4 regions of the Coprobacter tertius genome follow, and region 1 is predicted to be linked to each of the others. Evidence: riboswitches for the same ligand, from Rfam matches in the RefSeq annotation. Region 1 holds a riboswitch; each other region holds the start of a gene.

Region 1 (8,041 bases):
TGCGACTACTTATGTAAAACAGGCATTCGATCTGAGTGAAACTTTCGCCGGTTTTATTCCGTCGATGGTATTTTTCTGGTTTCTTTTATTATCGGTACCTACCGCGATTCTTATGAATAAGATCGGCCGTAAAAATACGGTTTTGGTGAGTATGATCATTACCATTATCGGAATGATGCTGCCTTTTATAACTTATAATCTGACGTCTTGTATGTTGGCTTTCGCATTTCTCGGTATAGGTAATACGATTCTGCAAGTATCGCTGAATCCTTTATTGACGAATGTGGTAAAAGGAGACGCTCTTACGAGTTCTCTTACCGGAGGTCAGGTGATTAAAGCCGTGTCTTCGTTTTGCGGGCCGTTTATCGCAGCTTTTGCTCTGAATACTTTGGGAGATTGGATGTATCTTTTCCCGATTTTTGCAGGTATCACCTTAATTTCTACGTTGTGGCTCATATTCAGTCATGTAGAAGAAGAACCTCAGGAAAAAGCATCTTCAATGGGAGCGACTTTCGGGTTGCTGAAAGATAAAACGATATTGTTATTGTTCCTCGGAATTATTTTTGTAGTAGGTACCGATGTAGGTATGAATACTCTTTCTCCGAAATTGTTAATCGAACGTTGCGGGTTGCCGCATGATGTAGCCGGATACGGATCGAGTGTATATTTTGCATTGCGTACGATAGGAGCCTTGTTGGGTGCTGTTGTTTTGGCAAAATATTCGGCTATGAAATATTTTCGCATCAATATTATCGTGTCTATTGCCGCAATTATTTCTTTGTTCTTTATACAGGGTGAAATGCCGATATATATTATCGTAGGACTTATCGGTTTTACAATTTCCAGTATTTTCCCGATTATCTATTCTATGGCATTGCAGAGCAGACCCGATAAAGCAAACGAAATTTCGGGACTTATGATCACCGGTGTATTCGGCGGTGCTGTAGCTCCTCCTTTAATGGGATATGCAACAGATTTGGTCGGTAGCCAGAACGGTTCGGTATTCGTAATTCTTATATGTATATTATATCTGACTTACTGCTCATTTGGAGTAAAAGTAAAAAAATAATATTTTTTGAATCTGATATTATTTATGAAAAACCGGTTTTGAAAGAAACCGGTTTTTTTCTTGGAAAAAATTTGGCGAATCCTTTTTTCATCTAAAAAAGAATCGTATTTTTGTTACGTATTGGTTCATACTTTGTTTTCTGCAAAGTTGATTAAAAGGGAATCGGGTGTAACTCCCGGACAGTCCCGCTGCTGTGAATCTCCGTTATTGTTTTATTCATTACCCAATGCCACTGTCTGTATGACGGGAAGGCGGATAAAACAGGAGAAAGTCAGAAGACCTGCCATACTTTGTTTTTGCCGAAACTTGCGAGGAACGGGTTTCAGAGACGATTTATATTATCCAATATATTGTTTTCTGTATTTGTGGTACTCATGGCGATAATTCCTATCCCTGTCGCCGTTTCTTTACAATCCTGAAAAGCCTTGGTACACGATAGTTGTATTTAAGGCTTTTTTGTTGCAAAAAAGCGGGCGATATGAAAATTGATTACTTTTGTATTTCGAAAAAAGGAATTATCGTATGGCTCATCCCGTAATACATTTATTTAATCCTGAAAATGATTTGGCGATCGCCAATAACGGAGACCATTATATGGCTCCTCCCGCGGCACGTGCGATCGCTTATGATCTTTCTTGTTTACCTGTGTGGTATGCAGATGAGAGCGAACAAGTATTGACAGATAATAAAATAGATCTTTCTGATTTTTCTCAACTCGGATCTTTTCCGTTACAAGTGGGTGCTGGCGGGATAGGAGATCGGCCGTCGGAGTTTGTTCCTTGGGGATGGAGTAATGAAATTTATCATCGTTTACTTCGGTATGGAGTTGATAAAACGATGCTTCCTACTCCCGAGGAACTGGCCGGAATACGAGTCTGTTCGCATCGTTCGGTGACGATAAAAATACTCGATTATTTGCGAGAGTCGGGTTATGAATTGCTTCCCGCTGTGAATCCTATAAGATTGAGAACGGCAACCGAGGTGAAATACTTTCTCGAAAGTGCTTCCCGAACTGTACTGAAAGCTCCTTGGTCGGGTAGTGGAAAAGGGTTGAGCTGGGGCCGTGGCGTATATGATACTACTTTAGAACGGTGGAGTAACGGAATATTACGAAGGCAGGGAGAAATCATAGGGGAACCTTATTATGATAAAGTAGTTGATTTTGCCATGGAATTTTACAGTAACGGAAACGGAAAAGTCGATTTTGCCGGATATTCTTATTTTCTTACCGATAAAAAAGGGGTTTATAAAGAAAACTTTTTGGCATCTGATCGGGCGATTGCTCATAAATTAGGGCATTTTATCCCGGTGGCTTCATTGCAAAATTTGCAGATGCATTTGTCCCGTATTTTAGCATTGTTTTTAAACGGTATTTATAAAGGGTATCTCGGGATTGACATGATGATTTATGAAGAAAAAAATGTTTATCGCTTGCATCCCTGTGTAGAAATGAATTTAAGAATGAATATGGGAATGGTATCCCGATTGTTTTATGATCGTTTCGTCATGCCGGGGACAGAAGGTTGCTATTGTGTCGATTTTGTGAAAGAGCCGGGAAAATTATTTAAAGACCACATCGAAAGACAGAAACGCTATCCGATAGTTATAGAAAACGGACGGTTGAAGAGCGGTTATCTTTCTCTTTCTCCTGTAACAGAAAATACGCAGTACAGAGCGAGGGTAGAACTAAATTCAGAAAGTTTTCAGTTCTCTATATAAACGCTGTACAGGTAATCCCATAACATTATAATAGGAGCCCGAAATACCAGTGACACCGATATAACCAATCCATTCCTGTATTCCGTAAGCTCCCGCTTTATCGAAAGGTTTATACCGATCGATGTAATAGTTTATTTCTTCGTCTTCGAGCGTCCCGAAAGAAACCTGAGACGTTACAGTAAAAGATAATTCTTTGTTTTTAGTACATATTGTAACGCCGGTGATCACTTCGTGCGTTTTTCCCGATAATGTTTTTAACATAAGACGGGCATCCTTTGCACTATGAGGTTTGCCGTAAACTTTTCCCTCCAGCCATACGATGGTATCGGCTGTTATCAGTAAAGTATCGTCATTCATCATGGGACGATACGCTTTCGATTTGATTTTCGATATATACAGAGGAATATCCGCCCCGGTAAGCGAAGAAGGATACGACTCGTCTATATCGGGTAATGCAGTTACTTTATAAGAAATATCGAGACCTGATAACAGTTCTCTGCGCCGGGGGGAATTGCTGGCCAGCAATATGTCGTATTTTTTGAGATTTTCAAGCATTTCTTTCGGGGTATTTATTGGTTTATTTAGTTCACCAGACTGGTGTTAGGGGATAGGGTAAGAGTAAGATTTATCGCTTTTGATTCTTTCTTTGTATTTTTTTTATTTTCATATATAAAACGGTTTATTCGGGATATTACCAACCGAAAGCTTCGTCGGCCATCCATTTGCCTTGTGCACGCAACACTTGTTCGATGACATCACGTCCGCATCCGCATCCGCCGTTTTTATATGATATGTATCGGGATATCGATTTTATCTCCGGAGCTGCATCTGCAGGGCATGTAGGCAATCCGACTTTTTTCATTACTTCATAATCGGGAATATCGTCGCCCATGTACAGTACTTCTTCCGGTTTAAGTCCGGTTTCCTGTACCAGTTGATGGTATGCGGCTGTTTTTATACTTGCTCCCATATAAATATGACGTATACCTAATGCAGAAAACCGCATTTTAACAGCTTCCGTTCGGCCTCCGGTAATAATGGCCACGACATAACCGAGCCTTACCGCCAGTTGTAATGCATAACCGTCTTTGATGTTTACCATCCGCATCGGTTCTCCATTCGGATGCAGGGGAACCATATCTGACGAAAGAACCCCGTCGACATCAAAAATAAAAGCCTTTACAAGGGTAAGGTCGTAATCGATCCTGCTCATATCTTTTACTTGTTTTTGTGGTAATATTTATGTATGTTTTTACTAAGTAATTCGTAAATCTCCCGGGTATTTTCATGATTTAACAGATCGAGATGTTTTTCGATGACGTTGCGGTCGTATCTTATTGCCGGTCCTGTTTGTGCTTCCACAGGGGGCATTTTATGTATTTTAGCTGCTGTCTCATCGATCAGAGGTAAGAGGTCGGTGAACGATAAGTCGTGTTCTTCAAGCAAATCGGCAGCGATAGTATACATATAGTTCGTAAAATTACAGGCAAAAACAGCTGCCAGATGAAGGAATTTTCGTTGTTCCGAGGAAATTACCTGTACATTATCCGACAGATCTTTTCCCAAAGCGACCAGATCTGCCGTTACATTTCTGTCACTTCCTTCTATATAGATGGGAATGTGTGAAAATGTTACATCGAGATGTTTACTGAATGTTTGCAGCGGATAGAAAACTCCGTACTTTTCGGTCGCGGTCTTAAAGATATTCATAGGCATGCTGCCGGCGGTATGAGCCCATATTCCGTTATTACGGGGCATGTGCCTTATGAGTTCGGGCAATACAGTGTCTTTTACCGAGAAAAGATACAGATCGGCATCGGGACGTACTTGCTCGATTTGTGTTGTATATTCGGTCTTCAATGTATCCGACAACTCGCGTGCCGATGTTTCGGTACGACTGTAAATTTGTGATATCTTATGTCCGGCCGACTGTAGAGCTAAAGATAATTGCGTAGCCAGGTTGCCGGCTCCGATAAATACGATTTTCATGTTTTTTACCATTTATCGATGTGTACTTTCTCCCACATCATTTTTTCTTCGTCGAAGGGTTTGCGTTCTTCGTTTTTTTACAATAGGAAAGTTTTTCGAGTTGAAGTTTGTCTTCTACAACAACGAATTCCCATCCGGTCGATCGTTTTGAGGAAGGAGCCATTAGTGCTGCTTCGAGAATGAGCTTTACTTGTTCCGGCGATAACGGTTCCTCCGTATATTTACGTATACTTCTTCTGTTTTGCAGTAATTCATGTATATTTCCCATTTTGTAATCTGCTTATTCGGTTATAAGACAAAGATACAACAATGATGAAGAATCGCTGCGAAAAAGATATAAATTTGTACATAAAATGAGAGGGAACTTATACGTTAACCGATATTTTCACGTTAGGTAAATAATGGTTTATTATAGATACTGCGAATGAGATACAGATTATATATCCCGATACTTTTTTTCTTTTTGTCGCTGAGTGCTGTCGCACAAAAGAAAATAATGCTTTCGGGAAAGATAATAGATGCTAATAATCAGGGAATTGAGCTTGCGAGTGTACGTATTAAAGGTACGATACTCGGAACAATGACCGGGTTGGAGGGAAAATACGAATTGTCGGTTCCGGCATCCGATTCGCTGGTCGTTATATTTTCATGTCTGGGTTACCGTACCGAAGAAAAAGTTTTACTTACTTCAGAGGGAAATGTTACATTAAATGCCCGTTTATACAAATCAGATAAAAGTCTTCAGGAAGTCGTTATTGCCGAGCACAGAAAACAAACCAGTACTTTGCAGCGTATAGACTCTAAAGACTTGAAACTTATGCCGGATGCTACCGGAGGAAGCGTAGAAGCGATGCTGACTACTTTGGCCGGAGTGAACTCAAGTAATGAATTGAGTTCACAATATTCGGTAAGAGGTGGGAATTTCGATGAAAATATCGTTTATGTCAATGGTATCGAGGTATATCGTCCTTTAACTGTGCGATCTGGTCAACAAGAAGGCCTTAGTTTTATAAATCCCGATATGGTAGGAGAAATAGGTTTCTCTTCAGGCGGTTTCTCTGCCGAGTACGGAGATAAAATGTCTTCGGTTCTCGATATAACATATAAGCATCCGGAAGCTTTCGAAGGGAGTGTTTCAGCCAGTTTTTTGGGGGCAAGCGTGTATTTAGGACAGAGTACGAAAAAATTTTCTCAATTGCACGGTTTGCGATATAAAACCAACTCTACATTATTGAGTTCGCTGGATACGAAAGGAGAATATGATCCGTCGTTTCTCGATTACCAGACTTTTTTAACCTATCGCTTCGATCCGAAATGGAATATTTCTTTTTTGGGTAACATTTCTAATAATACCTATAATTTTATTCCGCAGGAACGTACGACAAAATTCGGTACTTCCAGTATGGCAAAACAGTTTAAGGTGTATTTTGACGGGCAGGAAAAGGATAAGTTTCAGACTTTGTTCGGAGCACTTACACTCGATTATATTTATTCTAAAAATACCGCATTTACTTTGATGGCTTCTGGTTTTGTGACCAATGAAGTCGTTAAATACGATATAACGGGGCAATATTGGCTCGATGATATCGATATGTCGAAAGAGGACGGCAATACGGAACCTGCCGGAACTCTTGGGGTAGGAACTTATCATGAACATGCCCGCAATAAATTGAATGCGTCGGTATTTGCATTCGGAATCAAAGGGGCTACCCGGATAAAGAAAAACGATATAAAATGGGGAGTCAATTATCAACGGGAAAAAATTACAGATCGGGTAGGAGAATGGGAATTGAGGGATTCGGCCGGATACTCGCTGCCCAATCTCGATCATAAACTGGAAATGATCTCAAATCTTAACTCGGACCAGACTATCGAAAGTAATCGTTTTTCGGCTTTTTTACAAGATACTTATCGGCTTCGCAGTACAGCCGGTCTTTTTACATTTACCGCCGGAATACGGGCTGCTTATTGGGATTTTAATAAAGAGTGTATTGTCAGTCCGCGTGCTTCGGTTGGGTTTATTCCTATTCGAAACGAACAATTGACGTTACGTTTTGCTACCGGTATATATTATCAGGCTCCCTTTTATAAAGAGTTCAGAGATACGATACGTGACGAGCGCAATAATTTGGTCGTGAATCTCAATCGTAACATAAAGTCACAGCGTTCTATCCATTTTGTTTTAGGCGGCGATTATTCTTTTCGGGCGGTAGATCGTCCTTTTAAATTTACAGCCGAAGTTTATTATAAAAAACTCGACAATTTAATTCCGTATGAGGTAGATAATGTGAGAATTTGGTATAGCGGTAAAAATAATTCTAAAGGATATACCGCCGGGCTCGATATGAAGTTATTCGGACAATTTGTTCCCGGGACAGATTCTTGGCTGAGTTTTTCATTGATGAAGGCTGAAGAGAAAATGAACGGTAAAATGATACCTCGCCCAACCGAACAACGATATAGCATTGCTTTGTTTTTTCAGGACTATATTCCTCGATTGCCTAAATACAAGTTTAATTTAAGAGCTATATGGTCGGACGGACTGCCGGTGGGCGCTCCGCGTTTGGGACGTCAGAACGGATATTTTCGCTCTTCTCCTTATCGCCGTGTCGATATCGGAGCATCTCGTTTATTGGTCGGTGGCGAGGATCGGATCATGCGTCGTGGATTTTTCCGACATTTTAAAAGTATCTGGATCGGATTGGATGTTTTTAATTTGTTGAATATTAGTAATGTTAACTCATATTATTGGGTAACAGATGTATATAATCACCAATATGGTGTACCTAATTATCTTACGTTGAGACAATTCAACATACGGTTGTCAGCCGAGTTTTAGTTTTCATCTGTGTAATCTTTCCAAGTTCCTTTGTCTTTTATAGGAAAGCAGTTTAAATGCAATCGGCGGCATTCTTTTATCAAGGCCTCTTTTTTGAAATGGTTTACGTCAGCCGAAATGATAATCGAGTCGAACACGAATAAGTTGGTAAGATCCGTAAGTTTTCCGGAGAATCCTTTACAGATAACCGCATAATCGACTTTTAACCGATGTCTTGCTGTTGTGTTCCGCCATCGGGAGGAGTCGAGAATGAGAATGTATTTTCCCTGGAAATATAAAAACGGTTTATTTATATATAAGTTTCCCGTAGGGACTTTCTGTGGAATCGTATCAGGAAGCCCGAGGTCGTTTTTCATCCAGAAATTATTTCCCATTCGATATATTTTATCCATATCGTTTAAGGTATCTACTCGAAATATATAATT
Region 2 (8,041 bases), on a different contig from region 1:
GTGAAAGGAGATGTAAAAGATGTTGATGAGGCTTTAAAAGGAGCACGTGATATTATCGCCGAGTGGGTAAGCGAAAACGAGCGGTCTCGTAATCTTGTCAGATCTGTCTTTCGTAAAGAAGCCGTAATCACGTCGAAAGTGGTAAAAGGAAAAGAGGAAGAGGGTATTAAGTATAAAGATTATTTCGATTGGAGTGAACCTTTGAAACGCTGTTCGTCTCATCGTTTACTGGCGATAAGGCGTGGTGAAACAGAAGGATTTTTGAAAGTTTCGATCGATACCGTCGATGAAGTATGTATCGATCGCCTCGAGGGACAATATGTAAAAGGAGCTTCCGCTTCATCGGCTCAGGTTTCAGATGCTGTCAGAGATGGTTATAAGAGATTATTGAAGCCTTCTATCGAAACCGAATTTTCAGCCATATCTAAAGAACGCGCCGACGATGAAGCTATACGTGTTTTTGCTGAAAATCTCAAACAGTTATTATTAGCTCCTCCTCTGGGTCAGAAGAGAGTAATGGGAATAGACCCGGGATATCGTACCGGATGTAAGGTCGTTTGCCTCGACGCTCAAGGTACGCTGTTGCATAACGAAACGATATATCCACATCCTCCCAAACAAGATATTTCGGGATCCGCTCGTAAAATTGTCAAATTGGTAGAGGCTTATAATATCGAAGCGATTGCGATCGGAAACGGTACGGCGAGCCGTGAAACTGAACAGTTTATAACTAATTTACGATACGATCGTTCGGTACAGGTTTTTGTCGTGAGCGAAAACGGAGCATCTATATATTCTGCTTCTAAAGTGGCGAGAGAAGAGTTTCCAGATTATGATGTTACGGTACGCGGGGCGGTTTCGATCGGCCGTCGTTTAATGGACCCCTTGGCCGAATTAGTTAAAATAGATCCTAAATCGATCGGAGTCGGGCAATACCAACATGATGTAGATCAGGTGAAGTTAAAAAAGTCGCTCGACCAGACTGTCGAAAATTGTGTCAATAAGGTAGGTGTAAATGTAAATACGGCCAGTAAACATCTTCTCACTTATATATCGGGCCTCGGGCCTCAATTGGCTCAGAATATTGTAGATTATCGCAGTAAAAACGGACCTTTTGCGTCTCGTAAAGAATTGATGATGGTTCCTCGTATGGGTGAAAAAGCTTTTGAACAATCGGCCGGTTTTTTACGAATACAGGATGCTGAAAATCCGTTGGATAATTCTGCAGTACATCCCGAAAGTTATTCTGTTGTGGAACAAATGGCCCGTGATCTCGGCTGTACCGTCGGAGACTTGATTGTGAAAAAAGAATTGAGAAAGTCTTTGAATCTCGAAAAATATATTTCGCAAACGGTGGGACTTCCCACTTTGAATGATATCATGGAAGAACTCGACAAACCCGGGCGAGATCCCAGAAAATGTATTCGGGTATTCGAATTCGATCCTTCGGTAAAAACGATTGATGATCTTCGTGAAGGTATGGTATTACCCGGTATAGTGACTAATATCACGAATTTCGGATGTTTTGTCGATGTCGGAATCAAAGAGAACGGTTTGGTACATATCTCTCAGTTGGCCGATCGTTTCGTTTCCGATCCGACCGAGGTCGTATCTTTACATCAGCATGTAAAAGTTAAAGTAATTGGTGTAGATAGAGATAGAAAGAGGGTACAACTTACAATGAAAGAAATATGAAAATAAATCGGGCGATTATAGGGTTGGCGTCTAATATTAAAGGAGGGATGCTGCTTGTAAAGAAAAGTTGTCAGGAGATAAAAGCCATAACGGTTTCCGCTAAGTTTTCTTCATGTTATGAGACGGTTCCGGTAAGTAGTATACCCCAGCCTAATTATCATAATTGTGTGGGAATTATCGAAACGGAGTGGGATTTCGATCATTTGAGGGAACGTTTCAAAGAGATGGAAAAAGCGGCTGGACGGCATCCTGATTCGAAGCGGCAAGGAGAGATTCCTCTCGATATCGACATTGTGGTATGGAATGATGAAGTGGTGAAACCTCGTGACATGTTACAGGATTATATGCAAATAGGATTATTGGAATTGAAGTAATTCTTGTAAAATGATAAAAAAACCGGCATTGAAGAACGCCGGTTTTTTTATCAGAATTTAGGGACCTTATCGTTTGATCAGTTTTACTACTTGTGCCTGATTATTTCCGATGATACGTATAAAGTAAACGCCGTTGCTTAATCCTTCTATATTGATCGTTTCTGTTTCGCTCTGTTGTAAAGTTTCCAGTATTTGCGATCCTTTATTGTCGATGATCGAGATACGGCTTCCTATGGCTGCCTTTACGTTGATATACGATACGGCTGGATTGGGGAATACTTGTACAATTCTGGCTTTGGTAGCATCTAATCCGTCGAGATTATTTATGGTAACCTTTACTTTATCGCTGGTGACAGAAGCGGTAGTGTTTGTTACTACACAGTAATATTCACCTGCATCGTCTTTTGTGGCGGAAGCAATTTCAAATATATTGGAGGCAGCGTCAGCGATGGCAACTTCGTCTTTAAACCATTGATAAGAGATATCTGTGCCTGTAACTTCTATAGAGAGGGAAATTTTTTCTCCTTCTTTCACCGATACGTCAACCGGTTGTGCCGTAATTTCAGGAGCTTTCGGGGTTACTTTAACCTCTACTTTATTGCTGGTAACTGACCCTGAAACGTTAGAGACGGTACAATAATAATTACCTGCATCATTTAAAGAAGCAGACTCGATAATTAGTTTGTCCGAGGTTTTACTTTCCAGCGCTACTTCATCTTTATACCATTGGTAAGTAACAAGTTCACCGTTAGCGGTTACCGATAAGGTTATCGTTTCTCCTTCACTGACATTTACCGCCGTCGGTTGTTCTGTGATCGACGGTTTAGCCGGTTTAACAGTGAGTATAGCTATATCTGAGTTAGTGGTACCTAAGGAGTTGGTTACGGCGCAGTAATATTTTCCTGCATCGGTTAGTTTCAAATTTGATCCGGCAATAGAATATCGAGCTGTCGTAGCTCCTTCTATCGCTACCTCGTCTTTATACCACTGGTAGGTAAGATTTCCCCCGCGAGCCGTTACGTTAAACTGGGCGGCAGTCCATCCACCGACGGTACGTTCGATCGATGCCGGTTGTTTTGTAATTTCGGGTACGATGTATTTGGTGGTTAGTATAACCGTTTCACTCTTTGTTTCGCCAGACTCATTTTTAACGATACAATACAGTGAGGTGTTGTTATTTTCGTCGCCGGCTGTTACGCTGTAAGTCGATGAAGTTTTACCTTTAATCTCTTCTCCGTTAGCATACCACTGATAAGTGAGTTCACCCCCTGTAGCCGTAACCTTAAAAGTCGCTTTTTCATCGATGACAGCTTCTACACTTTCCGGTTGTGCGGTAATAACGGGAGCTTCGGTTATTGCAACCGAAATAGTTTTGTTGACGGTTTTACCATTAGAATTGAATTTCAGTGTAATGTTTTCTTTTCCGGCAGTCGTTTTGGGGGTAATAATAAGATTTCCGGCATTTATAACGGCTGTAAAGAACTCATTTTCATTATAAGTAAGAGTTTTTATGATTCCGGCGTTCAGATTATCATCATCGCTTACCAATCCGTCCAGAGCATAAGTATACGGTTCGCTGTTTTTGTCGATAACGATTTTCGATACCATTTCTTTCGAAATAACAGGTTCGTATTTGTCGGGGAATATCGGCATAGCAGGGAACCAATAGTATTGTTCTAAAGGGTATTCGGCCTGTTTTGTACCGTTAATATCGTATTTCCATACAGTAGCATTATTCTCCCATCCTTTATTTAATACTAAGTAGATATCTTCTGTTTCGGGGTCGAGGCGGAAACCTGTTCCGTACATCGAATAACCGCCTTCATTACCGGTAATATCGATAAACGGCGTATTCGAGGGTTCGCTGCTTCCTATTTCGTATTTGTATAGGGTCGTTCCCGAAGCTTTCCAGTATAAGGTGTTTGTTTTGTTACTGGCCCAGAATGCGGGAAGATTCCATGCAAAATTAGTTGCTACGGCAGCTGGTATCGTTACATTTTCGGTAGTGAGCGTGTAGGGGTTTATTTTTAATAATTCGGCAGTTGATTTTACACTGGCCCAAACAGAACCATCGGAACTTTGTATAATCGAACTATAAGATCCTTCTATGGTTTTTGTTATCGTATGGTTTTGAGGATCGATTACTAATATCCCTTTCGTATTATTTATTGCGAAGACGTAATCTCCGGCACGTAACATGACATTAGATTCGGTATCTTCAGTTCCGGTGATAATGTTTCCGATTTGTAGGTTTGCAATATCGAAAAGATAAATTCCCTTCGTGGTAGATACGTAACCGGTATTATCATCGACTCCGACAAAGGCTCGTCCGTCACCATCACCTACCGTTTCGAATTGTGCGAGAGATTTTAGTGTAGAAGCTTTGGCTACAGTGAGCCTGCCTCCGGTGATTTCAGAACTGTTGTCTTTAGCTTGTTTCGATACGATAAACACTTTATTTGCATATATAGTTCCGAACTGGCTGGTACAACCTAATTCTTTTCCCGGGTTTTCTCTTCTAAAGACACGATCGTTCCACTTTCCATCAGCATCGAGAAAATTGATGGTACTGTTTGAATGTCCGAACCAATCTTCGTTTAAGAGAAACATTCCCTGTTTATAGTCGATCGGTTTTTCGTCTTCGGGAACTGCCGGTGCCGGGGTAAATTTACTGCATACCGATTCGTCCGTAATAAATGAAAAATTAATGGAGGGTACCCATAAATCCCAGCTTCCGTCAACCAGAAAACGACTCGATGCCCCGATATTTGAATTTTCAAAAATCTTAGTTTCGTTATCTCTATAGCGATAATTCCAAAATCCTTTGCTGAGCCATCCGCTGAAAAAATAGTCGTTGGGATCGGCCGCTTCATAGTCATCGAAATCATACCCCGAGGTATTAAAAACCCCTTGTTCCAGTTCCACCTTAGTGATACCGTTTCTGATCAGTGCGACTTCTCCTTTTTTGTCGGCATCATAACCGATTCCACCTACCGCCATGCCGTATTGCGTACCGGGAAGGCCTAAAATATAGAAGCGCGGGTCGGCTTTGGCAATAGCTTCTATCATATTCGCACCGGTAGCTTCACCATCCCAGCGATATCCCCATACTAAGGCGACGGTATCGACTTTTTCACCTTTGTCGATAAACCATTGTACGACTAATGCGGCTCTTTTTGCACCTTTTCCGGTCCAGTTCTCGATTTTGTCCATTGTAAACGAGAGGTCGGTCTGTCCTTTTAAATTTCCGGGTTTCTTCACCGGAGTTTGTGTCTTTACCCTACTAAAGTCATACGGATGACCTTGTACGGTAGTTGGCGTTTGTTGAGCCTGTAATCCGATACAGAGCAAGAATGAAGCCAACAAAAAGTAGATTTTTTTCATGTTCTTTTTTTAGTTTAATAATATAATTTAGTTATGGCTTTTCTTATATAAGCATCGTAGGGAAGAGCCCGAAGAACATGAAATATCTTATTCCGAATAAAATATGGGATGTTCAACAATAGCTCTTTCCTCGAAAGCTGTTGATGAATAAGCATACAGGCAGGTCTTCTGACTTATTTCCGCAACTGGTCTGCCTTCCCGGGAATTTTCCCAGTGGCATTTTTGACTCGGTGCATTTTAATGAAATTTACAGCAGCGGGACTGTTCGGGATTTTCACCCGATTCCCTATTATTCTTCCTTTCCTCCGAAAGTACAGAACCTGTTGCCTTATTATTTATTTTTTAATAAACATACTTCGGGTTGTTTCTTTAGTTCCCGAAATGTATATCTGATATATACCGGCCGGTAATTCCGATATGATGATTTGGTTATCTTCAGAGGTAATCTGCATTACTTTTAGCAGTCGACCGCTGATATCGAAAATACGTACTGTTTTATCTGTATTTGTTTTTATATACAGATAATCCGTTGCCGGATTTGGGTAAACGATTACTTTTTCTATGCCGTTTGCATCGATACCGTCGGTAAGTTCTATCGCTTCTACCGGTATGTTGTGGGTGAGTATTTTCCCATTAGAGTTGAATTTAAGAGTTACTTCTCCGGAGTAGTTTCCACCTGTTTTAGAGGAAACTGTCAGATAACCGTTTTTTATCGTTGCATTGATTTTTTCCACCGGATCGATTTCGGTTATGGTCGTGACGATGGCTGCGTCGAGATTGTCTTCATCAGTGACCAATCCTTGCAGAGATATTTTGAACAAAGGATTTTCATTCGTTAAAATTATTTTCGAAGGGAAATCGGCTGATAATACCGGTAGTTCGTTATCGGGAAAAACAGGCATAGCCGGAAACCAGTAATTCTCGATCATTTCATATTCCTGAATATTTCCGGTGGAAGGGGTCAGTCTTACGGTTTCGTATATTTGACTTTGATTTCCGCGATAAAGAGATATATACAAATCATCGGATTCAGGATCGATGCGGAAACCGGTACCGTAGATAATCCAGTCTCCTAACTTCGAAGCGTCGAATACTTCTGTAATGCTCTCGGTCGCGATATCGAAACAGTATATTTTTTGAGCGTTGAACATGCCCGATCCGTTATTTCTCCAGTATAATTTATTTTCTCTTGCACTTGCACAAAATCCGTCAGCAGTCCAGGCATACCAAGAATTGGGAATCGCCGTTTCATCAGTAAGGGCGATATCTTTAATTTCGAGAGTGTAAGGATCGAGTTTTTTCAGGATCGGTACAGGGTTGGCATTACCTATCAGGTTCGATTTATCGCAAACGCTAATCCAGAGATTGCCGTCGAGGCTCAGAATAATCGATCCGTAATGTCCTTTGATAATCGTTTCTATTTTGTTTGTCGTGGCATCGATAACTAAAATACCTTCAGATTGGTGAACGGCAAAAACCCGATTTTCTACTCGTAACATATTCCCTATCTGGTTAGAATACGTATTTGTAGCACTTCCTCCGGTACCTTCTATGACCGGGCCGATTTCCAGATTATCTATATCGAATAAATATATGCCGTTACTGGTACCGATATAACCGGTATGTTCATTTACTCCCAAGAAGGCTCGGCTATCGGCAATAGATTTATTTTCGCTATCGGTAGCGATTTTTTCGAACGATTTCAGGCATTTCATGGTAACAGCATCGCATACAACTAATCGGGAACCGGTTATGGCTGCTCCGGGGTCTTTTTCTTGTTTAGATAAAATGTACATTTTCCCTCCGTATATGGTGGCGAATTGCGATGTACAACCCAGTTCCTGACCTGGATTTTCTTTTTGGAAAATACGGTAGTAAAAATCTCCGTCGTCAGTCAAAAAGTTAATTGTGCCGTTTTGATGTCCATACCAGTCTTCGTTCAGAATAAATACACCTTGCGTATAGTTTTCACTGATATCGCTTTCTTTTAACGGAATATTTTTCCCGGCGAATATCAGTCGGGGGAAAAGACCGCTTATTAAAAGAATACATAAAAGGGTAATTGTTTTTTTCATATCTGATGTTTTATATTATTTATGGATAGGGTATGACAGGATCGTTAATTTTAATATGTAAATCCTGTGCACGGATGATTTCGGTAGAGATTTCTCCGATTCGTCCGCAATATTGATTTATAGCTGTGCATACTTTTATAAAATCTACCCCCGGCAAATGTACTTTATTTCCCTGTGTATCTACGGCCCAGTCTATATCGAAGCTATTAAGGTCGGTCAGGTTATTAGGATGGTTATCTACATACCCCCAGTCATAAGCGTAAAGCATATAATAACTTCCGTCTCCGGCTTTATCTACAGCATTGTTTGCCAATTTTGTTCCTGTAAATACCATTCTGTCTTCTTTTATCCATTGCGGATAGTAATTCTGGGTGTGTGAATAGTTTTTCGATACATATCCGCTCCCTCCTCTGTTATCTATCCAGGGGATATAGGTTACGTCGCTTAGGGATTGATCTTTGTCCGGTACAGGTATTTTCGAGTCGTCCGGACGGGAATAAGTTATTTCATAAT
Region 3 (8,041 bases), on a different contig from region 1:
AAAGGTTTTACCGAAAGGTAAGCAGATGGAGAAACTATACGTTTGGGCTTGGGAGACTCTATTTCTCGGATGCGGTCTTTGACAAAGCTTCCCAAACAACTTCCCAATACCTTTAAAGGTCCCCATGTATACGAAGTTGCCGCTGCCAATAAATGAGTATAGCGGGTAGGGTAAACGAAATCCCTCATATCCGAGCGTAATTCGTTCCATTGAAAATCGTAAGATACCGATACGTCCCACTGGGGCAATATCGTATATACATTGGCCGATGAAAGATATATCTCTTTTTGTTTATACAGGTTATCTACCTGTATGAGTTTATCATCGTTATTTACATAATGAGTACGGTAAAAAGCGTATTTTACATTCAGCATGCTTTTATAACGGTGAGTGAATTCTTTTTGTACCGTACCTTGCATGAAAGAATTGGTATCCCATATTCTTTCGCCGCGTCTCCATACATTGTTTACGATCGCTCCCGGAATACCTCTTTCCGAATTATAATTGTAAAATCTGGCTTGCCAGGTTCCGTCTTTTATCGTACCGAATAGTCCGGCTTCGAGGCGTGTAGCGTTTATATCGCCGTTTTGACGGGTAGCAGTCGTATCGTAAGCGATTTCGCCGGCTGGATTGACACGCCGGTATCTGAATTTATATTTTCCGCTCGCATTGAGCCATTCCGCACTGAAGGAGGTATTTATTTGGGGAGAGATTTTGTATTCGAATAAAAGCGAAGGGTTGATGACATCGAATGATCCGGCTTTTAGAGTCGCTTTCAGGTGCGTAGTCTTCCCCTCGGTAAAACGAGGTTTTCTCGAACGCAAATATATGGCTCCTCCAGAAGCGAAATCTTTAGCTGGTTGAAAAATCTCGCTTTTTTGTCCGTTATACAAAGAAATTTCTTCGATATTATCGAGGGAAAACATGCCCAGATCTACCTGCCCGTTTTGTGCGTTGCTTATTTGAATGCCGTCATAGAAAACACCGACGTGCTGACTACCCATACTTCGGATATTTACGGTTTTTATCCCTCCTACACCTCCATAATCCTTTAATTGTACTCCCGAAAAATAACGAAGAGCATCGGCTACGCTTTGGCTATTGAGTTTTTCCAGTTCTTTACCACTAAGCTTTTGTGAAGGGATAACTTCTTTAAATGTTTTTGCGGTTATTGTTACGTCGGGCAAGTGTTGGATCGAGTCGAGCCGGTTTTGTGAAAAAACCGGGAAAAGATAAAGAAAAGATACGGTTACCGATAAAATTTTGTGTTTGTAAAAATTTCTCATCCTCGCTCGTTAGCAATTAAAAACTGAATAGCCGGATGGAAATGCAAAAATACAAAAGATAAAAAATGCGCGGGATGACGCTAAACTATCGTTGTATTCAATTTGCTCTTTCCTCGAAAGCTATTGAAAATTGTAGGCATGGCAGGTCTTCTGACTTGTTTCCATCATTAAGCAGCCTTCCCGGAAATAAATCTTCCAGTGGCAATGGTTTTGCTTATGATGTCTGTATGAAACTTACAGCAGCGGGACTGTTCAGGATTTTCACCTGATTCCCTTTTAATCCGATCGCCGGAAATGGCGGTCTGGAACCAATGCTTGGCAAAGGTAGAAAGAAATATTAAAATTACAACCAGTATTACTTATTTTATTAGAATCAAATATTAAAAATGAAATATAATAAATTATGTATTAGCCTATTGAATAAGATGTAGGTCGATAATACCGGAGACTTCGGTAGAAGATTCTCCTAACATAGGTCCGCAATATTGATTTACACCGGTATATATTTTAATAAAATCGATTCCCGGCAGACTTATTTTATTTCCTTGCGCATCTACAGCCCAATCTATATCGAAACACGAATCGTCGGAATCGTTCGGTTTGTTATCGGCATACCCCCAATCATAAAAATATTGTACCCAATAGCTGCTTCCGTTAACACCTATATCTTTTGCGTTTGGAGCGAGTCGCGTTCCTGAAAACGTTAATTTACCCGTTTCGATCCACTGGGGATAGTACGGTTGGTTATGAAATTGTATTTTTTGTATATAACCGTTTTGTCCTTCGCTGTCTTTCCATGGAATATACTGAGAGGATGTATTCCCTATTGAATTCAGGTCGTAGGTGATCGTATAATTTTTCAGTGTTTCCGGTTTATTGTATTCACTGCCGGCTAATTCGTACCATTCGTCGTCATCGGGCATACCGTTCCCGTTTTCGTCGTATGCGACCATAAGTATTCCGGGTTCAGAGCTGCCTCCCCGACTATCGATCATCGAGGAAAAAGCATTTCCAAGTACTCTGAAATCTTTTTCTCCCGGTTTATTTTCGATCGTGTGATCGAAGCCAACGATTACATATCCACCGTATGCTCCTAAAGAGATTGTCCCTTGACGATTGTTTCCGATAGCATTCAGAACTTTTTCATTCATGTCTTTCTGTGTATCTCCCGGTTTGTAATAGGGGAGTATATTTATATTTTGTCCGGGTGCCGGGCGATAGTCGAGGACTTTTGTGATGTAAGGCGACGGACCGGTTTGTGGGGTGTCTGGCCTTTTGTCGGGATGTACTAATTGTAATCGTGTGAAGACGATATGTGCCGGTGCATCGCCGGTTGTCGTACTCCACTGTAAATAACCGCCGGAGGAGTAGCAGTAGAGTTTTCCGGGATCGGTAAAAGAGGGAGCATCTGTAACGAAAATTTCTTTTGTTTCGGGATTTACGGCAATACCGTACGGCAGGGCAATATTCTTTTCGGTACCGTCGTTGATAAAATGGTCCGAAATAATTTTTCCTGCTGTGATACTGTATAAAACGTATGAAGAGTTACCGTGTCCCGTATCTGCTTGCCAGTCGTTACTGTATATGTATATTTTATCGTCACTGATACAGAGATTGTCGGCCGGTATATTTAATTTTCCTTTTACTTGTTCGGTATAAGGATCGATGACATAAATATCAGAAGGAGTACCTTTATAATCGCCGCGGGAGGTAACATACATATTTCCGTAATTATCGGTTCTAATACGGTGGAGGTTGACGGCTACATCGATTTTTCTGACTTCGGTAAAGGAAGATAAATCAACGACCGATATCGTCCGGTCATAATCAGGGGCCATATAGCCACCCGAGTTGGCAACAAAAAGTTTATTATCGACGATAACCATTTCCTCGGGTTGATAACCTACAGTAGCGGTCCGTGTAATTTGCAGTGTGGCTGTGTCTACTTCGGCAACGATTCCTTTTCTATAATAAGGATCGTTCCCGACCGGTCCTGCATACGAACTTATATATGCTTTGTCATTTTTGAATGTAATGTATCTGCCATTGTCTATTTCGATAGTTCCTATGTGTTTTGCCGTAGTGGCATCCATTACCTCTACCAGATTAGAATAGTTGATGACCGCATAAAGGCGGTTTCCGTAGATTTGAATATCGTTTCCAACGCTTCCTAACTCTTTTACAACCGAAGGATTTCGTTCGGGAAATATGTTACGGTAATAAATTCCAGTTGTGAAGTCGAAACAATCGATAGACGCTTTATTTTGTCCCATATTTCCTTCATTGAGTAAGTATAAGCCTTTTATTGATGCATGGGGGCGACCGGGGGCCAGTTGAGTCTCTTCGGTTTTGAGTACAGGCATTTCGTCACGACAGGAACAGATGAATACTGAAAGAGAAAATATCAGCCCGTAGATAACAGTTTTCATTAGTGTGATAATGGATATTTTCATAGGAATCAGAACGTTAAGTTAAATATAAATCTGAAGTTTGTACCGGGCATAGGATAATTCGGCACGACTTCGTATTGCTGGTTGAGCAGATTATTTATTTCAGCTGTAATTTTCAGTCGATAGCGATTCCATCGCAGGCTTTTTGAAAAGGACAGATCGCTGGTATACCACGGGAGAATATAATTGTCGGGAGTATTGGTAGAAGACATATAACGTTCTCCTGTGTAAATAAAGCTGTAATTCAATTCCCATGATTTATAACTGCCGTTGAATAAAGCCGTTCCGCTATGCATGGGAATATAGGGTATTTGTCCCTTGTAATTATCCCGATCTTTATCACTCATATCCTGAGCTTTTTGAAATGTATAATTTATTTTTATTCCCAGATCGAGTTCTCTAACCGGTTGAAAAACTGTTTTAAAGACAATATCTATCCCTTTTATTTCTACTTTATCGAGGTTACGCATACTCCATCTGAAAAAACTATTGGTCGGAACTGCTATGATTTTGTCATTTATTTGGTTGTAATAGGCGTCGGCTTGTACTTCTAAGGATCGAAGCCAGACTCTTGCAGGGGAAAGGCGGTAAAGAAAACCGGCATCGTATTGTTTTACCGTTTCGGGTTTGAGAGTGCTTACCGTAAGCGTTGGAACATAATACAGTTCGTTAAATGTAGGCATACGGAAAATGTCTTTATAGAAGGCTCTGAAAGTAAGGTCGGCACGGGAAAATGGAGTATAAGAAAAAACGACTGCCGGTGAATGTTTGTATCGGTCTTTAGCGGCTTTCCCGTTATTGTTTACACGGTCATGTACATAAGTTCCCAGCAGGCTTGCCTGGATATTGATTGGGCCAAAATCGAATGCAGTCGCAAACGAAATCAGACCCGATTGGCGCAGTGGGGTCGAAAAGTCTCTCAAGTCGGCATTTAGTTTATTCAACAAATAATCGGCACTAAAAGTAAATTCCCACCAGGATATAGGTGAAAATCGATTTGCGGCCGATAAATAGAATTCTTGCTGTTTATAGTGATTATCGGCATACATTACCGAGGGATCTTTTTGGGGATCGGCTAAGTAGTGTAAATAGTCGTAAGCGTATTTTCCGTTTAGCATCAGACTGTAAAATTTACCGAAGTTTTTACGGAATGATGATTGAGTAAATACGTTTGTATCCCATTGTCGTTCTTCGTGAGTAAAATTACCTCTGACAACAGCGCCTGGAAATCCTCTTTCCGAACGGTATAAATACACTTTTGTTTTCCAGTACCCATTATCGATGCGGCCGAATAAACCGGTTTCTGCTCGAAATGCGTTTACATCCCCATTGTGTCTGACTGCGGTCGTGTCATATCCGTCTCGTACTTTATAGCGGAATTTATATTTCCCGGTCGTAAACAAATATTCTGTGCTTACCGACATCGAAATGTCGGAATTTATTTTTTGTTCCCATAATAGAGAAGGATTGGCTGTTCCGAACGATCCGGTTTTGAAAGTAGCCTTCAGGTGATAATATTCATTGTCGGTAAAAAGAGGCGTTTTCGTTTCGAGATAGATAGAGCTTGCGGATGCGAAATTTTTTGCCGGTTGAAAAATAGAACTCTTTTGTCCATTATATAAGGTAACGGCTTCTATATTATCGAGAGAGAATCGTCCGAGGTCCACCGTTCCGTTTTGAGCGTTTCCTATTTCGATTCCGTCGTAAAATACACCTACGTGTTCGCTACCCATACTTCGTATATTAACCGTTTTTAGTCCACCTATCCCCCCATAGTCTTTTATTTGTATTCCCGAAAAGAAACGAATAGCATCGGCTACCGTATGAGAGTTTAGTTTTTCGAGTTGTATCCCCGATAATCTTTGTGCCGGAATTATATCGTTACGTACCGGATTCCGGGTCGTTACTGTTACAGGTGAGATTTGGTATGTTTTTAAACTGTCGGGGGCGGTTTGCCCGAAAGAAGCAGAATAGATAATACAAAGCATCATACCGGATAACAGGTACGAAAAAAAACGAGGGATATGTGTTATTTGTATTTTATGCATGTTTCCAGAGCCGGTAATCCGGAATGGCTGACCGGTACAAAGTTAATAATAATACCCTAACGTAACAAATAGCTGTTTCTTGTTTCCCTGTATTTGTTTCATTACATTTGCAACAAAACCGGGTGATTAATTGTAGTATTTAAAAAAAATAGGAAGATGAAAAATATAGAAGACATATTGATGTTGCGTACTTCGATTAGGCGTTATACAAGAGAAAAATTAAGTGAAGAGCAACTCGATTATATTTATCGGGCAATTTCAAATACCCCTACCAGTTATAATGGCCAACAATTTTCTGTTATATCTGTAACCGATCAGGAAAAGAAAGAAAAGTTATATGAAATAACGGGTCAAAAACAAATAAAAACAAGTGCGGTATTTATGGCTTTTTGTGCCGATTTTCATAAAATAAAGGTTGCCGCGCAGGCTAAAGGTGTAGATTTTCCTCTGTTTACCGAAACCCTCGATGGTGTAATGGTAGGAATGATAGATGCTTCGCTGGCCATGCAGAATGCAGCGATGGCGGCCTATTCTTTAGGATTGGGATGTTGCTTTATCGGTTATGCCCGTACTGCGCATCCCGAAAAAATCGCTGAATTGTTGAATTTGCCTGATGGTGTTTTTGTGGTATGCGGACTGACGATCGGTTACCCTGCCGAAACTCCCGATCTGAAGCCGAAGCAGCCGTTATCTTTACTTATACATGAAAACGGGTATCGAGAAGATGATATGACAGAAAAATTATTGAAATATGATGAGACGATATCGGATTATAATCGCAGTCGTTCTGGTACGACTACTGATAATGACTGGATAGAACATATGTTGTGTTATTATCGGGAAGCGCTTAAATACGATATGGAAGGTTATTTGCGGAAACAAGGATTTAAACTACCGTTTGAATCTCGGTAAGAAATGGTTTGATTTATATACTGTTTATTCCCCTTTTTATTTAAGAAAAGGGGATTTTTTTAATCTCATTAGTGAATAATAATTTGCATGAAAAATAATTTTTATGATCTGATTATTTTTAAAAGTTTCCAATTTTAAAATATAAATATCAGTAAATTAAAGTATTAAATATTTTTATTGATGAAAAAGTTTTCAAAAAATATAATTGTGTGTTTCTATATATAGAAATTATTTATCTTTACAGAAAACTTTTTGATAGCCTATTAATATCGAATAACTTTAATTCTTTTATAAAAATGATACAGACTGTAGTTAAACGTGACGGCCGTATAGTCGGCTTTAATGAGGAGAAGATCATTGCTGCCATACGTAAGGCGATGTTACATACCGATAAAGGTGAAGATATGGAACTGATACGTCAGATCACCGACCGTATCGTATGCCGGGGTAACGAACAGATGACGGTCGAAGCGATACAGGATTGTGTTGAAATGGAGTTGATGAAAAGTAGTCGCAAAGATGTGGCTCAGAAATATATTGCTTATCGAAACCAGCGCAGTATAGCGCGAAAGGCGAAAACGAGGGATATCTTTTTGGAAATTATCGAGACCAAGTCAAATGAAGTTACCCGTGAAAATGCCAATATGAATGCCGATACTCCGGCAGGGATGATGATGAAATTCGCCAGTGAAACGACTAAACCTTTCGTTGATGATTTTTTACTGAGCGATCGGGTGAAAGATGCTGTTGCAAATAATTATCTGCACATACACGATAAAGATTATTATCCGACTAAAAGTCTGACTTGCGTACAGCACCCGTTGGATAAGATACTTCAAAACGGATTTTTTGCCGGACATGGTGAATCACGACCTGCAAAACGTATCGAAACAGCCAGCATTCTCGGATGTATTTCTTTGGAAACCGCACAAAACGAAATGCATGGTGGGCAAGCGATACCTGCTTTTGATTTTTATTTGGCTCCCTATGTTCGAAATAGTTTTATCGAAGAACTAAAAGTTTTGGCAGATATTAATGCGACAGATTATTCACATCTGTATCAGGTACCCATCGAAGATTATATTACTCGTGATTTGAACGGATTTACCGGAGAATTGAGAGTGATACAACATGCGATTAATCGTACTGTTAGTCGCGTACATCAGTCAATGGAGGCGTTTATTCATAACATGAATACGATACATTCACGGGGTGGAAATCAGGTTGTTTTTAGTTCGATAAATTATGGAACCGATACATCGGCAGAAGGACGGTGTATTATTCGTGAATTGTTGATTTCTACTTATGAGGGGGTGGGAAACGGGGCGACCGCAATTTTCCCTAT
Region 4 (8,041 bases), on a different contig from region 1:
GGGGATCCCTCGAAGCTGCCAGTATGGGTATAGATATTGAAGAAAATGAAATTGCTATGAGGTGTAACCTCGTATGCATAGAAAACAATCTATTAAAAAATCATTCCGCCGGGCATATTTCAAATGAAGAATCGTGGGAACTCATCCGTTATCTCCAAAAGAATCTGGGAGGAGACGACGTTAATTTCTTCCCTGGTGTTTCATACCGTCATTTATTGAAAATGAAAGAAGGAAGCAAATTTATCAAATGTATCCCACCTCACGACGTACCGGGAACTCCTTTCAGAGACATTCTGATAAAGGCAGAAAAACCGGAAGGTCTTAGGACAGCCGACAGGCTAAACAACCTGATATTCAAATCGCAAGAAATTCTCCAAAATCATCCGGTAAATCAGAAACGAATAGCCGAAGGAAAAGATCCGGCAAATAGTATCTGGCCCTGGTCTCCGGGAAACAAGCCCCGAATGAAAAGTTTGTCGGAACTCTACGGTATAAAAAACGGAGTGGTTATTTCAGCCGTGGATCTCATTCGGGGAATCGGAATATACGCAGGACTGAAACCTATAAACGTCGAAGGCGCTACCGGATTGTATACCACAAACTACGAAGGAAAAGCCGATACCGCCCTCGAAGCTTTAAAAACAAACGATTTCGTTTTTCTTCACGTAGAAGCCAGTGATGAAGCAGGCCATGAAGGAGATATCGAACTTAAAATGAAAACGATCGAATACCTCGATCGACGTCTTCTGAAAAGAATAATTGAAGGGGCACCGTCGTTGGGAGAACCTCTTACGATAGGCCTCTTACCCGATCATCCTACACCGTGCCGTTTACGTACCCATACCGCTATGCCGGTACCTTTTGTTATTTATAAACCCGGGACTACTGGCGATGAAGTAAAAAACTTCGATGAAATCAGTGCCAACAAAGGCATATACGGCACCTTATCTAAAGATATGTTTATCAAAGAATTTTTTAAACAACTCTAAATACAATGTTATATTACAGTACAAACAAACAGGTAAAAGAAGCCACACTGGAAGAGGCCGTTGTAAAAGGCCTCGCCGGAGATAAAGGCTTGTATATGCCGGAGAAAATAAAGAGGCTTCCCGATGCATTTTACCACAATATCGGAGAAATGACATTTCAGGAAATCTCCTTTATTGTAGCAGAGGCATTTTTTGGCGATGATGTAGAAGCTGATGTATTGAAAGAAATCGTATATGATACTCTGAATTTCGATACACCTCTGGTAAACGTAAAAGACAACCTGTATAGTCTGGAGTTATTTCATGGCCCCACTCTTGCCTTTAAAGATGTAGGCGCCCGCTTTATGGCCCGCCTCTTGGGATATTTTACCAAAAATAAAAAACAAAAGGAGATAAATGTGCTGGTAGCTACATCGGGAGATACCGGGAGTGCCGTTGCAAACGGATTTTTGGCAGTAAAAGGAATAAATGTATATGTCCTGTATCCTAAAGGAAAAGTAAGTGAAATACAGGAAAAACAATTTACCACTCTCGGACAAAATATTACAGCCATTGAAATCGATGGTACATTCGACGATTGCCAAGCACTGGTAAAATCGGCATTCTCTGACGAAGAACTCAACACAAAGATAAAATTAACTTCGGCCAATTCGATAAATATCGCCCGTTTTCTCCCACAGGCTTTTTATTACTTTTACGCTTACGCACAACTGGAGCGACAAAATAAAAATAAAAACGTAGTCGTTAGCGTCCCCAGTGGGAATTTCGGAAACATTACAGCAGGCCTTTTTGCAAAAAAAATGGGACTGCCGATAAAACGTTTTATTGCAGCCAATAACCGGAACGATATTTTTCTGAATTATCTCTTAACAGGATGCTATACTCCTAAACCATCGATAGCAACGATTGCTAACGCAATGGATGTAGGAGATCCCAGCAATTTCGCACGTATACTCGATCTTTACAAATACTCACACAACGCAATTTGTAACGACATTAGCGGCTACAGTTATACCGATGAAGAAATCATGAAAACTGTTGCCGAAACCTACCGGGAAACAGGTTATTTGCTCGACCCACACGGAGCATGCGGATATCAGGCTCTTATAGACGGATTATGTCCGGACGAAACAGGCATTTTCCTGGAAACAGCTCATCCGGCAAAATTTCTCGATACAGTAGAAAATATTATCGATGATAAAATCACCGTGCCTATAAAATTACAGGAATTTATGCAAGGAGAGAAAAAAAGTATCGAACTTACTACGGATTTTATACCCTTTAAAAAATTTCTGCTCAGCAGATAACAAACTTTATCAACAGGTTATCGACAATTCTCGTTAACTTGTTGATAATGGTTAAACCGAATAATCCTCAACGATTAAGAATACGGTTACGGGCATTATCAGCCTTACAGGCTTTTGATTTTCCAACCCTTTTACCAGACGGAGATTTATGATTTCTTCCCGATGAAATCTTTTTCCCTGCGTTTTTATGATGACGACCGTTTTGTTTCAATCTATTAGTTTTTATTACCAAACACAAAGATATGAAATAAGGAAAATAACACAATATGTCCCATAAAGAATCAACACCATTCATGAAAACAATTATTCTGGCCGACAACCAGGCTATCAGCCGAGAAGGATTGAGGCATCTGATTGCAGAAATACTTCCCGATATAATACCATCGGAAAGTAATAGCAAAAAAGAATTACTCTCACTTTTATCTTCTCAACCCGAGGCAACCGTGATACTCGATTATACACTTTTCGATTTTTCGGGACCAGAAGAACTTATTAATATATGCGAACGATATACCGATTCTTCTTGGCTGTTATTTTCGGACGAACTAAGTGACGATTTCATCAACCGCATCGTAATAAACCACCGTTTCGGTTTTCTGCTTAAAGACTGTTCTAAAGAAGAGATATTGCTGGGATTGCAAAAGACTCTTTCAGGACATCGCTATATCTGTAACGAAATAAGCAATCAACTAATATCGAAAAACAATACGAGCATTCGGGCAGAACGGCTTACTGCAACCGAGACAGAAATACTGAAACAAATCGCTCTCGGCAATTCTACCAAAGAAATCGCAACCATACGACATCTGAGTTTTCATACGGTTAATACTCACCGGAAAAATATTTTCAGGAAAATAAATGTAAATAACATGCATGAGGCTACTAAATACGCCATGAGAGCCGGCATTATCGATATTGCCGAATATTGTATATAAACCTAATATTCAGGATTCATTGTCTTTCCAATAAAATAGCTTATATTTGTCAGCGATTTAAGGTGAGGATTTGTCGTAACGACAATTATCCTAAAAGGGAATCCGGTGAAAGTCCGGAACTGTACCCGCAGCTGTGATCTTCTAAAAAAGTATCGAAGCCCTGCTTAAGCCACTGCCGTAATACCGGTGGGAAGGTTCTTTCGATATGAAGACAGTCAGAAAACCTGCCTGAAAATCATTACTGATTCGAGACTTCGGGTAAAGGTCGGGAATAGGAGGTCACAACGTATTAAATACGTTTAAAAAACACATTTTATAACTTCCTTTCTTCATATTTTATCCGATCTTCTTTAATAAAAAACTAATTAACGGATAAAAGATATGAAAAAAAACAGACTCTCTTTATTATTTTTTTATTTGACATTAACATTCGCTTTTACTTCATGCAGCGATGACGAACCCAAACCCGAACCTTCAGAAAAACCTTTCGCAGGAATATACGTACTTAATACGGGAAGTTATCCGGCTAATAACTCCAATCTCTTTTTTTACAATTCCAATACGCAGATAGCCACAAAAGACATTTTTAACGCCGTAAACAACCAAGCTCTCGGAAAAACGGGAAACAACATGATCGTATACGGATCGAAAATGTATATTGCCATGACCGACCAGAATGCCATATACGTGACCGACCGAAAAAGTAAATTGTTGAAAACGATCGAAACATTAGAGAAACCTCGTTACTTCACCTCGGACAACGGAAAAGTTTACGTATCTTCTTTTACCGGCGTAGTAGCTTGTATCGATACAACGGAAATGCAGATTAAAAAGGAAATCCCAGTAGGGAAATATCCCGAACAAATTGTAATTTCCAATAATAAACTTTATGTGGCAAACTCGGATTACACATACGATCAAAGTCAGAAAACCGTATCGGTTGTCGACCTGACTAACGATACGGAAAATAAAATTGAAGTGGCCGTTAATCCGGCATACCTGGCTAAGAACAGTGCCGGAAACATTTATGTACTCGCTTTGGGTAATTTCTATGCGAACATTCCCGCCGCATTATATAAGATCGATGCATCGAACAATGTAACACCGATGAATATCACCGCTACGGAAATGACAATATGCAACGACAAACTTTACTTACTGAATACCGTTTACGATGAAACCGGATCTTCTTCTACGATCACCGTATTCGACACTCGAACCGATGCGGTAATACCTAACGCCTTTATCAAAGATTATTCCGTATTCAGTTCATCTCCTTATAAACTGAGTGCCGATGAAGTGTCCGGCGACATTTATATAACTTCACAAGGAACAGAAGGAGGAGAAGTATATATCTTCGACAGTAACGGGAATTTGAAAAAGAAAATGAGTACCGGTGGCGATTATCCCGTTTGTACGGTCAACGTCAGATGACTTGAATAAAAAATTTAAAATTCAAGATTAATATAAATCGGATTCTAAGTCACGAGAATTACCCAGATTTCCTAACTAAATGATTTACAACATGAAAAAATTAATCCTTCATTGGCCTGTCTTTATTCTTTTGGTCTTGTCATTATCGTGTCAAAACAAAAAAACAACTGAGAATGAGACGACTGCAGCCGGTACACATCTTTCATATGCAGAAGGGTTTAAAGTAAACCGGGGAGAAGGATATACCGAAGTGATTGTAAATGACCCATGGAAACCCGGACACATATTGCACCGTTATATTCTCGTACCACGGGAGAAGGATTTACCTGAAACTCTACCGGAAGGGACCTTGATTAGAACCCCACTCGAACGAGTATCGGTATTCTCTTCGGTACATTGCAGCCTGCTCGATGAATTAGGCGCTATCGAGAAAATAACCGGCGTATGCGACTCGAAATACATCGCTATTCCTTACATACAAAACGGATTAAGTATCGGTAGTATTTCCGATTTGGGGGTATCCATGTCTCCCGATGTAGAAAAAATCATCGATCTTAAAACCGAAGCCGTATTCGTTTCTCCCATGCAGAATATGGGATACGGCCGTTTAGAAAAGATAAGAGTCCCCCTTATCGAATGCAGTGATTATATGGAAACTTCACCGCTGGGTCGTGCGGAATGGATAAAATTTTTGGGATTATTTTTTGGAAAAGAACAAAAAGCCGATTCTCTTTTCAAGGCAATAGAAAACCGTTATAACACATTAAAAAAAGAAATTCCGACAACTCCCGAGAAAAAACCGACAGTGATTTCAGAAATGAAAACCGGGTCGGCCTGGTATGTACCCGGCGGACATAGTTACATGGCTCGTCTTTTTGCGGATGCGGGTGCCGACTATATTTGGGCGGACAATGACCAAAGCGGATCGATAGCTTTACCGTTCGAATCGGTATTCGAAAAAGGGAAGGAGGCTGATTTTTGGTTGATAAAATATAACCGGGCTCAAGAAATGTCTTATAATGACTTAAAAGACGAATATCCCCCTTATACCAATTTCGATGCATTTAAAAAAGGCAATATTTTTACCTGCAATACCGGGAAAGTACCATTTTATGAACGTATCCCCCTGCATCCAGACGAATTATTGAGTGACCTTATAAAAATATTTTATCCCGGGTCTCTGGCAAACGATACCTTACGATATTTTAATCCGATGAAAAAATGAAAAATCGTTTTGCTGGCCGCTGGAAATATCTGATCCCCCTGATCATTATTATCACTATTCTGATAATAAGCAATTTGGTAATTGGTTCAGTACACATTCCCATACGGGACATATGGGCCATCATTACCGGGGGCGAAAGTGAAAAAAGCAGTTGGGCGTTTATCATTTTACAATCGCGTTTACCACAAACAATAACCGCATTATTTTGCGGATCGGCACTGGCTGTTTCGGGACTTCTGCTACAAACTGTCTTTAATAATCCACTGGCAGGACCATCGATTCTCGGAATCAATACCGGAGCCAGTTTGGGGGTTGCCATCGTCATGTTATTATTCGGTGGAAGCATAGGAACCTCAGGTAGTATTACGTTATCGGGCAGTTTGGCTGTCGTTTTCGGTGCATTTATCGGCGCCGGCCTTATTCTATCGATTATTCTCTTTTTCTCTACTCTGGTACGCAGTAATATCATGTTACTTATTATCGGTATCATGATCGGATATATCGCCTCTTCGGTAATATCGCTCATTAACTTTTACGCAACAGCCGAAGGAGTTTATTACTACACATTATGGGGAATGGGCGATTTTTCGGGAGTATCACTCCCCCAACTTCCCTTTTTCTGCATATCGATTACGGCCGGCCTTATTTTAGCCTTGTTATTAATAAAACCGTTGAACGCTTTATTATTAGGTGAACGGTATGCCGAAAACCTCGGTGTTCCCATTCGCCGAACACGGTGGATATTACTTGTATGCACAGGAATTCTAACCGCAACGGCTACTGCTTTTTGCGGCCCGGTTTCATTTATCGGACTGGCTGTGCCTCACATGGCACGATTATTATTAGGTACCTCAAATCATAATATCCTGCTACCGATGACATTGCTAACAGGAGGAGCTGTCGCCTTGTTATGCAACCTCATCTGCGTTCTTCCAGGTGAAACAGGTATTTTGCCACTAAATGCTATTACCCCCATTTTAGGTGCTCCTGTCATCATTTATGTAATCATTAATCAAAAGAAAATACAATATTTTCACTAATGAGAAAAAAGCCCGTCATAACAGCACAAAATATAAGTATCGGATACCGACAAGAAAGAAAAAAAGAATCTCCGTTACATCGGGATCTTTCTTTTTTTCTCTACCAGGGAGAACTAACCTGTTTACTCGGACCGAACGGAGCGGGAAAATCAACATTACTACGCACCTTAAACAGGGCACAGCCTCCCCTACAAGGAGAAATCTTAATCGGAGAAAAATCATTACGTGAATACAGTGAAAAAGAACTATCCCGTTTGATAGGAGTCGTCCTCACTGATAAAACCTATGCCGGAGGATTAACGGTTTATGAGCTGGTATCTTTGGGAAGGCATCCGCATACCGGTTTTTTCGGAAAGCTATCTATCCATGACGACCGGATAATACAAGAAGCCATGGAACAAACCGGAATTACCTCTAAAGCGAACGAATACATCGGACGACTATCTGATGGGGAACGACAAAAGGCTATGATTGCCAAAGCTCTGGCTCAGGAATGTCCGATCGTATTACTCGATGAACCAACCGCATTTCTCGATATTCCCAGCCGAATAGAAATTATGAGTTTATTGCGTCGTATAGCAGGCGAACAAGGAAAAACAATACTAATGTCGACGCACGACACCGAACAAGCCTTATCTTTAGCCGACCGTCTTTGGTTACTTTCCCGCAAAGAAGGTCTCAATACGGGATTTACCGAAGACATGATTCTTTCGGGCAGGGTAGAACACCTGTTCGATCATCCCGGTATAACATTCGACCGGACCAACGGTAGTTTTCATGCCGGTTTACAAAAAGAAAAAGGCACCGAAATTACATTACATGCCGATGCAGAACCCAAATACTGGATCAGAAACGCACTGGAAAGAAACGGTTATCATATCAACGAAAATAAAAATAACCCGAATACAATAAACATTACAGCAATTTCTTCCCAGGAAATAATCTTAGAATTTCAAAATCATTCAGTACAATCGACTTCTGTTGAAGAAACAATCGACAAACTAAATGAAATCAATGCTTGTAATTCGTTAAAGTCTCTACCATCATTCGGGCAGCATTAGCAGGAGCACCCGGTTTCCCGAGCTTTTCAGCAACCAATCTGTATCCCAGC

The links. A riboswitch is a leader RNA that binds a small molecule or an ion and turns the genes downstream of it on or off. The one in region 1 is predicted to bind cobalamin.
Region 2: it holds a riboswitch for cobalamin, as region 1 does, so the genes downstream of both, NMU02_RS10270 (DUF5074 domain-containing protein) here and NMU02_RS06690 (hypothetical protein) in region 1, are expected to answer to the same signal.
Region 3: it holds a riboswitch for cobalamin, as region 1 does, so the genes downstream of both, NMU02_RS10290 (TonB-dependent receptor plug domain-containing protein) here and NMU02_RS06690 (hypothetical protein) in region 1, are expected to answer to the same signal.
Region 4: it holds a riboswitch for cobalamin, as region 1 does, so the genes downstream of both, NMU02_RS09600 (YncE family protein) here and NMU02_RS06690 (hypothetical protein) in region 1, are expected to answer to the same signal.

Annotation. Positions count from the first base shown of each region.
Region 1 covers NZ_JANDHW010000005.1:143,184-151,224, reverse strand. The annotation lists gene NMU02_RS06695 (MFS transporter) at 1-1,069, shown strand, start outside; cobalamin riboswitch at 1,174-1,370, shown strand; gene NMU02_RS06690 (hypothetical protein) at 1,592-2,788, shown strand; gene NMU02_RS06685 (Maf-like protein) at 2,762-3,343, opposite strand; gene NMU02_RS06680 (KdsC family phosphatase) at 3,480-4,001, opposite strand; gene NMU02_RS06675 (Rossmann-like and DUF2520 domain-containing protein) at 4,007-4,777, opposite strand; partial or broken gene NMU02_RS06670 (nitroreductase family protein) at 4,839-5,045, opposite strand; gene NMU02_RS06665 (TonB-dependent receptor) at 5,202-7,616, shown strand; gene NMU02_RS06660 (ComEC/Rec2 family competence protein) at 7,613-8,041, opposite strand, start outside.
Region 2 covers NZ_JANDHW010000010.1:5,020-13,060, forward strand. The annotation lists gene NMU02_RS10260 (Tex family protein) at 1-1,695, shown strand, start outside; gene NMU02_RS10265 (2-amino-4-hydroxy-6-hydroxymethyldihydropteridine diphosphokinase) at 1,692-2,069, shown strand; gene NMU02_RS10270 (DUF5074 domain-containing protein) at 2,136-5,453, opposite strand; cobalamin riboswitch at 5,595-5,792, opposite strand; gene NMU02_RS10275 (DUF5074 domain-containing protein) at 5,789-7,528, opposite strand; gene NMU02_RS10280 (cell surface protein) at 7,548-8,041, opposite strand, start outside.
Region 3 covers NZ_JANDHW010000010.1:15,690-23,730, forward strand. The annotation lists gene NMU02_RS10290 (TonB-dependent receptor plug domain-containing protein) at 1-1,286, opposite strand, end outside; cobalamin riboswitch at 1,410-1,615, opposite strand; partial or broken gene NMU02_RS13770 (YncE family protein) at 2,588-3,715, opposite strand; gene NMU02_RS10300 (TonB-dependent receptor plug domain-containing protein) at 3,745-5,784, opposite strand; gene NMU02_RS10305 (nitroreductase family protein) at 5,941-6,696, shown strand; gene NMU02_RS10310 (anaerobic ribonucleoside triphosphate reductase) at 6,993-8,041, shown strand, end outside.
Region 4 covers NZ_JANDHW010000008.1:130,705-138,745, forward strand. The annotation lists gene NMU02_RS09580 (cofactor-independent phosphoglycerate mutase) at 1-989, shown strand, start outside; gene thrC (threonine synthase) at 995-2,296, shown strand; gene NMU02_RS09590 (hypothetical protein) at 2,364-2,591, opposite strand; gene NMU02_RS09595 (response regulator transcription factor) at 2,590-3,231, shown strand; cobalamin riboswitch at 3,275-3,477, shown strand; gene NMU02_RS09600 (YncE family protein) at 3,613-4,665, shown strand; gene NMU02_RS09605 (ABC transporter substrate-binding protein) at 4,757-5,890, shown strand; gene NMU02_RS09610 (iron chelate uptake ABC transporter family permease subunit) at 5,887-6,930, shown strand; gene NMU02_RS09615 (ABC transporter ATP-binding protein) at 6,930-7,991, shown strand; gene lpxB (lipid-A-disaccharide synthase) at 7,942-8,041, opposite strand, start outside.